Regions from separate parts of the Rhizobium beringeri genome, predicted to be linked through region 2. Evidence: riboswitches for the same ligand, from Rfam matches in the RefSeq annotation. Region 2 holds a riboswitch; the other holds the start of a gene.
What was found. A riboswitch is a leader RNA that binds a small molecule or an ion and turns the genes downstream of it on or off. The one in region 2 is predicted to bind thiamine pyrophosphate.
Positions count from the first base shown of each region.

Region 1: linked by a shared signal. The riboswitch ahead of thiM (hydroxyethylthiazole kinase) and the one ahead of ELH03_RS19930 (YkoF family thiamine/hydroxymethylpyrimidine-binding protein) in region 2 are both predicted to bind thiamine pyrophosphate.

Region 1 covers NZ_SILG01000003.1:378,601-384,238, reverse strand. Annotated here, with positions in the region: gene ELH03_RS29300 (ABC transporter substrate-binding protein) at 1-232, opposite strand, end outside; gene ELH03_RS29295 (glycoside hydrolase family 3 N-terminal domain-containing protein) at 276-1,298, opposite strand; gene ELH03_RS29290 (GNAT family N-acetyltransferase) at 1,323-1,802, opposite strand; gene thiD (bifunctional hydroxymethylpyrimidine kinase/phosphomethylpyrimidine kinase) at 2,022-2,831, opposite strand; gene thiE (thiamine phosphate synthase) at 2,828-3,463, opposite strand; gene thiM (hydroxyethylthiazole kinase) at 3,460-4,263, opposite strand; TPP riboswitch at 4,314-4,410, opposite strand; gene ELH03_RS29270 (invasion associated locus B family protein) at 5,103-5,638, shown strand, end outside.
Region 2 covers NZ_SILG01000001.1:3,993,520-3,999,157, reverse strand. Annotated here, with positions in the region: gene ELH03_RS19945 (ABC transporter substrate-binding protein) at 1-709, opposite strand, end outside; gene ELH03_RS19940 (ABC transporter ATP-binding protein) at 720-1,478, opposite strand; gene ELH03_RS19935 (ABC transporter permease) at 1,475-2,281, opposite strand; gene ELH03_RS19930 (YkoF family thiamine/hydroxymethylpyrimidine-binding protein) at 2,371-3,003, opposite strand; TPP riboswitch at 2,994-3,107, opposite strand; gene ELH03_RS19925 (NADPH-dependent FMN reductase) at 3,269-3,844, opposite strand; gene soxR (redox-sensitive transcriptional activator SoxR) at 3,928-4,392, shown strand; gene ELH03_RS19915 (SDR family NAD(P)-dependent oxidoreductase) at 4,606-5,376, shown strand; gene ELH03_RS19910 (ArsR/SmtB family transcription factor) at 5,480-5,638, shown strand, end outside.

The DNA of each region.
Region 1 (5,638 bases), on a different contig from region 2:
TGAAGCTTTCAGCCAGGCGATAGACCGGCTTGTTGCTGTCGAAGCGGTTGAAAATAACCAGCGGCTCATAGATGAAGTCGAGCGTGGACTGGCGCGACGAGGTCTGGTTGAACGGGTTGAAGTTGCGAACCCAGGTCGTCGCCGGTTCGATATTCACGGTGAGGATCGTCTGCGCCATGGCAGATCCCGAAAGCAGTGTCAGCGCGGCGGCGGCAAGAAGATATTTTTTCATGTCTTATTCCCCTTTTCTTATGCGGTGAGAGATGACGTGCCGGTCAGGAGACCAGCACGCTTGCAAACATGTGTTCGACTTCTGCGTGGGCGGCGCGGAAATCGACCTTGAGATTGCCGAGTCGGGATTTGCCGGCGGCGATCCGCTGCAGGGCGGCTTCCGTCAGCGGACGGGCGGCCTTGGCGGCGGCTTCGCTTTCCGGAATGTCGCCGTGGCTGTGGAGCGCGATGTCGAAGCCTGCGTCGAGCACTTGTTTGACGCGTTCCGGCAGGGTGCCGGAGAGCGACTCCATGAAGATGCAGTCGGAAATCAGCACGCCCTCATAGCCCATCTCCTTGCGGATCACGTCATGCATGATCGGCGAGACGGACGCCGGCAGTTCCGCGTCATAGGCCGAATAGACGACATGGGCGACCATCGCCCAGGGCGTATCCTTCAGCGCCACGAAGGGTTTGAAATCGGTCGCGGTGAGCGTCTCGCGGCTGGCGTCGACCACCGGACGCTCTTTGTGGGAGTCGAGCGTCGCGCGGCCATGGCCGGGAATGTGCTTGATAACAGGCATGTTGCCGGTCTCGAGCAGACCGTCGACCACCTCGCGGCCGAGGGCAGCGATGAAATCGGGATCAGGGCCGAAGGAGCGGGCGCCGATGACCGTGCTCGTCGTCTCGAAGACGAGGTCGAGAACGGGCGAGCAGCCGCTGGAAAGGCCGAGTTCCGTCATCATCGCGCCCATGGCCTGGGAGGAAAGGCGCAGTGCTTTTTTACCGAGATCGAAATCGCGGCGCGCAAGTTCGGCGAACTGGCCGAAGCTGCGAAAGAGCGGCCAGGGGCCGGCATCGAGATGCTGAACGCGACCGCCTTCCTGGTCGGTGAAGACAGGCGCGTCATCGCGGCCGACAGCTTCGCGGAAGCGGTCGATCAGCCGCCTCGTCTGCTCCGGCTCGCGCTGATTGCGCCGGCCGACGAACAGGCCGAGCGGATTGGTTTCGCGAAAGAGGGCGAATTCATCCTCCGAAATAGTGGGATTCGGAAGGCCGACGAAAAGGGCGAGCGGGGTCGAGGACAATTCTGTAGCTCCGGGATCAGATGGTCATTTCGGCGTGCTTCTCAACATGCCTTCGTAGATGCCCTTGTCGGGGGCGGGGATGACGGTTGCGCCTGCGGTCTTGGCGTAGAAATCGACCGGGCCGGCATCGCCGATGAAGGCATAGGCGTGGCCGAGCGTCTTCATGGCCTGAAGGCAGGCGGAAAACAGGGCGAGCCCGATGCCTTTGCCGCGCGTTTGCGGGTCGACGCCGGTCGGGCCGAAGAAGCCGCGCGCCGTCGTGTCATAGCAGGCAAAGCCCAGGAGCTTACCGCCGTCGACTGATATCAGGCAGGCGATTGGCTGGCGGGAAAAGGCGACCGTGACTTCGCTTGCCCAGTTCTCACTAAACTGTTCGCGAACCCAGTTGGCGATGAGATGCAGTTCCGGGGGGAGGGCCGGACGGATGGAGACGCCAACACGGTAGGCCTTCTGTTTCAGGTCGGCGAGCTTAGCGGAGTATAAGCTCACAAGCAGGTCTGGCACCTGTCATTCCTCCAGTTATTCCGTTATTGCGGAATGTATCCCCTTTTAGTGTCATAGACTTGGCCATCTGGCCGGGCTTGTCAACAGGGTTTTTCAAAGGGGCAAAGGGACGACCTGCCGCAGTCGCCGCGGTTTCAACGCAAAGTAGGTGCCGAACGCAAAAACGGCCCGGCAAGGCCGGGCCGTTTTCGATTGGTGGCATGTTCGCTGAGCGAGCGCCTATTCTCCGTCTTTCCACAGCGCATAAAAATGCTGCACCGGGCCGTGGCCGGAGCCGACAGTGAGGTGTCCGGCAGCGGCGACCGCGCCGGCGAGGTAATCCTTTGCAATGGCGACGGCCTCCCGCGCCGAGGCGCCCTTGGCGAGCTCGGCCGCCAGGGCGCTGGAGAGCGTACAGCCGGTGCCATGGGTGTTCTTGGTCGGGACGCGCCTGGCTTCGAACCAGTGCAGGCCGGCGGCGGTGGCAAGCACGTCAGGGCTCTCGTCGCTGTCGAGATGGCCGCCCTTGACCAGCACTGCGGCCGGGCCAAGCGCCAGCAGGCGTTCGGCCTGCGCCGCCATCTCCGCCCGGTTTGTCGCCACCGGCTGGTGCAGCAGCGCGGCGGCTTCGGGCAGGTTCGGGGTCAGCAGCGTGGCAAGCGGCAGCAGCCGCCGGGTCAGCACGTCGACCGCTTCAGGCGCGAGCAGGGCGGCTCCACCCTTGGCGATCATGACAGGGTCGATGACGATCGGAATGTCGCGGTGGTCAGTCAGCGCACCGGCAACGGCATCGGCGATGCCGGCATTGGCGATCATGCCGATCTTGACGGCATCGACGCGGACATCGGCAAAGACGGCATTGATCTGATCGGCGACGAATTGCGGCGGTACCAGATGCACGCCGCTGACGCCTTGCGTGTTCTGCGCTGTCAGCGCGGTCAGCACCGCCATGCCGTAGACGCCGCGAGCGGAGAAGGCCTTGAGATCGGCCTGGATGCCGGCGCCGCCGGAGGGATCGGAGCCGGCGATCGAGAGAACGTTGCGGATCATGCGCGGACCTTTCGAATTTCTGCGGCGATGCGGCGCGTGGCCGCTTCGGGGTCCGGCGTACCGCAGATGGCGGAAACGACGGCAAGCCCTTTGGCGCCCGCGGCGAACACTTGGGCGACATGATCCGCCTTGAGCCCGCCGATCGCGACCGACGGCACCGGCGAGGCCTTCCCCAGCCTTGCAAGACCGTCAAAGCCGATCGGCTGCTTGTGGTCGGCCTTGGTCGGTGTCGCAAACACTGGCCCGACGCCGGTGTAATCGATGAGATCAGCATCGACGGCACCGGCGAGCGCCTCGCTCTCGACCGACAGGCCAAGGATCATGTCAGGGCCGATCAGGGTGCGCGCTCTGGATGCATCCATATCATCCTGGCCGATATGCAGGCCGTCGGCGCCGATGGCGATTGCCGCCTCGACGTCATCGTTGACGATGAGAAGGGCGCCGGTCCCATCTAGCGCCTGTTTCAAGGCGCGGCCGGTCTCGATCATCCCGATGGTGCCGGCATGTTTGTCGCGCAGTTGCACCATCGTCGCGCCGCCGGCAACGGCAAGGCGCGCAGTTTCGACCATGCCGATCCCCACGCAGAGATCGGGGTCGAGGACGAGGTAGAGAGAAAGGTCGAAAGCCTTCATGCCGCCGATATCCTCGCCCTGGCATCGAGCGTTTCGGCGTCGAGCGCGGCCAGCGCATCGAGGAAGCGCCAGGAGAAGGAGCCGGGGCCGGCCGCCCCAAGCGCTGCCTCCTCGCCGGCGATGGCGAAGGTTGAAAGCGCAGCAACCGTCGCGCCGAAGATATCCTCAGGCGCCGTCGCGGCAAAGGCGCCGACGAGGCAGGTGAGCGAACAGCCGAGCGCGGTGACTTGCGGCATCAAGGCCGATCCGCCTTCGATGCGCACGGCCCGCTCGCCGTCGGTGACGAAATCCACGGCGCCGGTCACGGCGACGACCGCCCGCTGACGCTCAGCCAGCCATCGCGCCGAACCTTCCGCCTGCTTGACCGGATCGCGGCTGTCGACGCCTTGGCCGCGGCTCTCTCCGCCGGCAAGCGCGATGATCTCGGAAGCGTTGCCGCGGATGACGGTCGGACGCAGCGCCAGGAGGTCGGCGACGGCGTTGCGGCGGAAAGCCGTGGCATAGTGAGCGACAGGATCGAGCACCCACGGCTTGCCGGCTGATGTCGCAGCCTTTGCCGCCGCCTGCATACCGTCGATCCATTGCGTCGACAGCGTGCCGATATTGATGGTCAGCGCACTGGCGATCCCGGCGAATTCGCCGGCTTCTTCCGCAGCATGCACCATGGCGGGCGAGGCGCCCGCGGCAAGCAGAACATTTGCGGCAATGTTCATGGCGACGTAATTGGTGATGCACTGAACGAGCGGCGGCTTCTCGCGCATCGCCTTCAGCATCGCTCCGGGTGTAGTCTTGGTCTGCATATGGCCCCTTTCAGGCGGGGGCGGGCACGGGGCGGTTCGTGCGGGCTAAGCCGCGACCCCGAGCGACTCCCTCCGCCGGCATTATCCGGTTCAGGTTCGAAGGGTGCTTCTCAGCCCGTCTGTCGACGAACGCCCCTGTCTCTCATCGCGCTCTTTTTCGCAGAGAACGGGCCTGATGTCACCTCGAAAATGACAATCATGCGACCGACGCGCCGCGCGATGGCTATGGATGATTTATGGGTCTGGATCGCCCTTCATGAAGGATGAGAGATCGCCGCCGATTCGGGTTTGACCAGGTTTTCCCGAATGTCGTCCGCCGGTTCTGTTCCGGGCTACCCTCGTCGTTGCCGTTTTGCCATGCGGCTGTCCTCTCGTTTTTCGAGAAGAATAACAGTAGCAACCGTGGGTGCAATGAATTTCTAAAATACATCTCTGTATTTGTGAGGAGCATCGGGAAAAACGCAGATGCCGGAGAGGCTCTTTTCTTCGCAGGAATGAGGCTCATCTTTTCAAGACTTTGCAGCAGTGGGGATAGTGCGGAATTATTCATCCTATCCGTTCATCTGTCGAATTTTCAATGAAGACGGGCAGGTGGACAGCTTCGCGTAAGTTGCGCGTCGTCTCATGGTCCTCGCCAATCGGTTTTATTCGAGCGTTGAAATCTCTTGGCGAATTCGATGAGGGCGAGTCTCGGCCGAGCGCAAGACTTGATCTCTCAGAACGTGAAGTAAATATCTAACGGAAACTTTACCGTGCTGACACGCTTAGGTTGACTAAATGACGGATTGTAGCGATACGGCTTTACACACGAATAAAATCTTCCTGAAGTTGTATTTTAGATGAGAAAATTTTTGAAAATCGGCATGAAGCGGGCCCTTCCGACTATCGCCCCCGTTTTGATATTCATCGCTTGCGCCAACCCGGCTTTTTCGCAATCACCTGTTCCAGCCGATCAAGGACCGGAACAGGTGCAGGCGCCCGCTCAACCGGCGCCGGCCATGAAATCCCAGAAATTCGACGACTGGTATTATCGCTGCACCGGTTCGGCAGGCACTGAGGCTTGCGAAGTCGCCCAGGTCGCGCAAGTCGCCAAAGACGGCAAACCCGTCAATATCCTGACGCTGGCGATCGCAGCTTCGCCGGCCGGTTCCCAGGGCAAGGGCGAAAAGGGCAAGGGCGACAAGGGCAAGCCACGGCTGCTGCTGACCGCCCTTTTGCCGCTCAACGTCTACCTGCCCTCCGGCCTGTCGATCAAGGCCGATGGTAAGCCGGTCGCCAAACTCGACTATCGCAATTGCAACCAGTCCGGATGCTGGGCGCAGCTGGCGCTGGATACGAAGACGGCGACGGCGCTGAAGAAGGGCTCAACCGCCGA
Region 2 (5,638 bases):
GGATGAAGGCGCGGGCGTGTTCCCGACTTGCGGAGAGATAGGCGTCGCTGGAGACGATGACCGTCGTCTGCTCGTCGGGAATGCCGTAATCGGAATAGTGGAAGCGGCTGATCTTCCGGTTTTCCAGTTCGGCGGCGATGCCTTCCCAGGTGTAGATCTCCAGCGTGAAATCGATCGAGCCATTGTCGAGCGCCTCGTAAGCGGAGGTTCCGAGGGTGACGGTCTTGACGTCGCCTTTGCCGCCGTCGTTGCGGATTATCGCGGAGATCAGCGCGCTCTCCCAGGTGCCGCCAAAGCCGCCATAGGTCTTGCCGTCGAGGTCTTTCGGGCTCTTGATGTCGTCGCGTCCACCCTTGAAGATCAGGCGTGCGGTTTCCGTCTGGACGACGCCGTAGACCATCTTCACGTCGCCGCCGCCAGCGCGCTGCGTCAGGGTCTCGATCTCGCTGCTGATGCCGAAATCGGCAACGCCGTTGGACACCAGCGTTCCGGCGCTGGTGTCGGTGAAGGGAAGAATTTCGACATCGAGCCCGGCATCGGCATAGAAGCCCTTCGCCTTGGCGACATAGATGCCGATATGGTTGGTGTTGGGCGTCCAGTCGAGCGCGATGCGAACCTTTGCGGGCGCCGATTGGGCGAAGGCGGTGCGGCCGGCGAGGCTTGCCGCGATGGCGGCGAAGATCGTCTGGCGACGGGTGAGAAGCAGCATGGTGACCTCCTCAGGTCTCTTGCGGATGAAGAAGGGTTTGCAGGATTTCGGTTTCGATCGCCTGGGCCGCCGGCGAGCCGAGATCGGCAATGCTTCTCGGACGGGGCAGCGGAACGCGGAATTCGCGGATGATACGCGCCGGACGGGCCGAAAGCACGTAGATCCGGTCGGAGAGGAACACAGCCTCGCGAACATCATGGGTGATCAGCAGCGCCGTCCAGCGGTGCTCGGTCCACATGCCCTGCAGCCATTCCTGGATCTGCGTACGCGTCAGCGCGTCGAGCGCGCCGAAAGGCTCGTCGAGCAGCAGCATGTCCTGGGTCTGGACGACGGTGCGCAGCAGCGCGGCGCGCTGGCGCATGCCGCCTGACAGTTCGGAGGGATAGTGGTGTTCGAAGCCGGCGAGGCCGAAGCTCTCGAACAGCGGCGCAACGGCGGCGCGGGCCGCGCGGCGGCTCATGCCTTTCACCTCGAGACCGAGTGCCGCATTGTCGATGATCCGGCGCCAGGGCATCAGCGCGTCGCGCTGCGGCATGAAGGCGAAGGAATGCGGCGCCTGTTCCAGCGGCGCGCCGTTAAAAAGCATGGTGCCGGAATCGGGTCGAAGCGCCTGGGTCAGCAGTCGCAGCACCGTCGATTTTCCGGAGCCGGAGGGGCCGACGATCGAAACGAACTCGCCGTCTGCGACGGTGAGCGAAATGTCGCCCAGCACCTTCATGCCGTCGAAGGACTTCGAGATGTTGCGCAGTTCAACCATTTCACCGCTCATCGGCGCTGCTCTCCGGATGGTTGCCAGGGCATGACGAGGCGCTGGATCATCTGTGTCGCTCCGAAGAGGCAGAGTGTCAGCACGGCGCTGACGACGACGGCGGCGAGCACGAGATCGGGACGGAAATTGTTCTTGGCGTTGAGGATATAGATGCCGAGGCCGCGGGCGGCGCCAGCATATTCGGCAAAGATCGCGCCGACGACGGCATAGGTGATCGAGATTCTGAGGCCGGCGAAGAAATAGGGCAGCGAGGAGGGAAGCCGTGCCAGGCGGAAAATGCGCCAGCGGCTCGCCTTCATTGAATTCAGCAATTCGGCGATGTCGCGGTCGGTCGATTCATAGCCCTGCAACAAGGCGACGAGCAGCGGGAAGAAGGTGACAAGCGCCACCAGCAGGACCTTCGGCAACAGGCCGAAGCCGAACCAGAGGACGACGAGGGGCGCGATCGCCACCAGCGGAAGGGTCTGGCTGGCGATGAAGATCGGCAGCAATGCCCGGCGCATGAAGGGCATGAAATCCATGAGGATCGAGGCGGCGAAGGCGAAGGCCAGCGACAGGGCGAAACCTCCGAGTGTCGCGCCGAGTGTCGGCCAGGTGTTTGATATCAGGGCTTCGCGGTTCAGCCAGCCCTGGATGACGATGCGGGAAGGCGCCGGCAGGATGGACGGTTTGATACCGGAAAGATCGACATAGAGTTCCCATGCCGCCAAAAAAACGCAGCCGGCCAGCAAGGCGGGCATCGCTCGGTACAGCGCAGCGCGGAGCGCGGCAAGGCGCGAATCCGATGGTTGTGGCAGTGTCATCAGCGTTCGTTTCAGGCTTTCGTCGGGCACTGCATAATTCCTTAAATCGGAATCGATTTAAGGATAAAATTATGCAGCAATTTAAAGTGTTACAGCGTCCTTTGCGCGTCTGAAAAGACACGCGGCGCTGTATTGGCGGACACCGTGATGTCGAGGGTCACATGTCCCTCGGGGTCGCCGAAGCGATAGAAGGCCTCACGAATGGTAGCAAAGACGGTACCGGCATCGCCAGAAAGCTTGGTGCAGAAATTCTTGGCGCGGTCGAAGGTGCCGGAGCGCTTCAGGAAGTCGATGCAGCCATAGATCTCGTCCATATGGGTATCGGTTCCCATGACGTAGAGCGAGAATTGCGCGGCGGTCGGCTGGCCGGTCTCGGCGGTGGTTTCAACGGCGGCAAGCGCGGCTGTTATACGCTCGGCAAGCGGCTCCGCCTGACCGAGGGAAAGGTTGACGCCGCAGATGGCGTCGTCCGGCTCGCCGGGGCAGCCGCGTGAAACGGCAGCGGACAGCACGCAATGCTCGCCGGTCTTGGCGGCGGCGACGAAAAGATCGTGCATGGCGGCGAAGAGAATTTCAGGCGGGCCGACCAGCAGCGTGGAGATGTCATCGGTCTCGATGCGCAGCCGGTCGCGATAGGGATAGAGCGCCTTGACGGCATCGAGAATGATGCCGACGAAATTGCCGGACATCGGATAAAGTGACACTTGTGCGCCTGAAAACATCTGAACCTCGCTCCGCTGGCATTACCCAGATCAGCTTTGAAGGGTCCAGAGGCTTGCACCTCACATCTCAGCCCCGGCGATACGGAGCTCCCCTGTTATTTGCGCGGAAACTATCACCGGGGTTTTCTCCCCGCAACAGCAAAATTGCGAACCCGTCCGCGCGGTCGGGATGGGCCTGATGTGACGGGGAACACCCGGACGGAGGTCCTGTCCGGGTGTTCCCAATGGTTCCGTACCTGCCGGGAACGGAACCGGAGCTTCTGCTTCAGGCGGCGATGTCGGCATAGGGACGATCGCTGCGGGCAGCGACGAGCGCCCGCGTCCACCATTCCAGCCTCGTCATCATCCGATCGAGCAAACGCATTGCGTCGGCGGGATTATCGAGCCGTCCCTCGGTGTCGAAGCGGTTCCAAGGTGCGGCAAAGCTGACCGAATCGCGGATCGTGACGGCGTGGAGTTCGGCAAAGACGAGCCGCAGCTGTTCGACGGCGCGCAGGCCGCCTGATATGCCGCCATAGGAAACGAAGGCGACCGGCTTGCCCTGCCAGGGCTCGAAGAAGAAATCGATGATCGACTTCAACGAGGCGGTGAAGCTGTGATTGTATTCCGGCGTGACGATGATGAAGGCGTCGGCCATGCCAAGCCGTCTGGCGAGCCTGTCGACTTCGGGGTGCGTCATGTCACGGTTGGCCGGCAGCGCGAAATCGAGCGGGTCGATGATGTCGATATCAAACTGCGGGAAGCGGACGAGCTCCTGCGTCAGCCATTTGACCACCCGGTCGCAGATGCGGCCCTCTCTCGTGCTTCCGTAGATGACAGCCAGCCTGGTGGGTGTTTTCATGCGTCGCTCCTTGTTGCGATTGGACTTTACGATTGCAGGAGCCAAGGTTATAAAACCTCAACTAATATTGAGGTCAAGAGGTGATGGATAGAATTCCCGCAGCGCCGCTCGGCAAGCTCCTGACGGTTGGTGAAGTGGCGGAGCGCAGCGGCCTGGCCGTCTCGGCGCTGCATTTTTACGAGACCAAGGGGCTGATCTCGAGCATCCGCTCCCGCGGTAATCAGCGGCGCTTTGGGCGCGATGTGCTTCGCCGGCTCGGCATCATCAAGGTGGCGCAGCGTGTCGGCATTCCGCTTTCGGAAATCCAGGCAGCGTTCGAGTCCCTGCCGCAGGGGCGCACGCCGACCGTCGCCGACTGGCAGACGCTGTCGGCGCGCTGGAAGGATGATCTCGACGCGCGAATCAGGCGGCTTAGCCTGCTGCGCAACCGTCTGACCGGCTGCATCGGCTGCGGCTGCCTGTCTATCGAAAGCTGTCCGCTGCGCAATCCCTGCGACCGGCTCGGCAAGGAGGGGCCAGGCGCGCGGCTTCTGGAGACCGAAAACTAAAAGGCTGGAACTTCTCGGGAAGAGCAGTTTCCAGGGCGAGACCTTAGTCCCCCCCGGAGAGACCAAGTCTCTCCGGGGCGAGGCCAAGTCTCTCCGGGGAGAGACCAAGTCTCTCCCGGAAAGATCGGTGCACGCCTTTCTTTCGGTCGGCGCACTCATATGTTAAGGGCGAATGACGCAACCGGCGGCATTGTCCGCGAGGAGGACGGCTTCGTGTTCCATCCCAGACTATTCGAAAATCGCAATGTGGTCGTTACCGGCGCCGGCCGCGGCATCGGCCTTGAAGTCGCCCGGCAGTTTCTGGACTGCGGCGCGAAGGTGATCGTCCATACCGGGCGCAAGCCGGGACGCGACCTGCCGGATTTCCTGCTGACGGCTGAATCCGAAAGACGGGCGCTGCTGCTGCATGCCGATTTCTCCGCAGTCGGTGGGGCAGCGCAATTTGCTGAAGATGCTCTTGCCTTCTTCGACAGGGTCCATGTACTCGTCAACAATGCCGGCACCATGCTTGGCCGTTTTCCCGCTGCCACGCTGACCGACGCAGAATATGAGGCGGTCGTGCGGCTCAACCAGACATCGGTGGTGGCACTAACACGTGCGCTGCTGCCGGCATTGAAGACGGCCGCGGGCGCTGCCATCGTCAACACGGTTTCGATTTCGGCGCTGACCGGCGGCAGCCCCGGTTCCTCGATCTATTCGGCTTCGAAAGCTTTCGTTGCGACCTATTCCAAGGCGCTTGCCCGTGAGCTTGCACCGGACGGAATCCGCGTCAATTGCGTGTCGCCGGGAACGATCGAGACGGAATTCCATGAGCGCTATTCCTCCCGCGAAAAGCTGGAGCAGACAAGAAAATCCATCCCCCTGCAGCGGCTCGGCACGGCGGAGGACTGCGCTCCCGCCTATCTGTTCCTGGCGGCTTCCTCGCTCTCGGGCTACATCACCGGACAGGTGATCGAGATCAACGGCGGTCAGCTTATCTGCTGATTTGTTTGGACCTTTTTTGGCATTTCATCACTTTTGACCAATTCGCTTGTGCGAATATGCTATTGTGCTGATCTACCTCATCGCCTCCCTTCCGAGATACCGAATGCCGTTGCCCAAACCCGAGCCGGGGATGACCGGCCAGGAATTGCACAAACTCGCTGGAAAAGCCCACGAAGCGAGCGATCTGCTGAAAGCGCTAGCGCACCAGACCCGACTTCTGATCCTTTGCATATTGGCGAACGAGGAGCGGACGGTGGGTGAA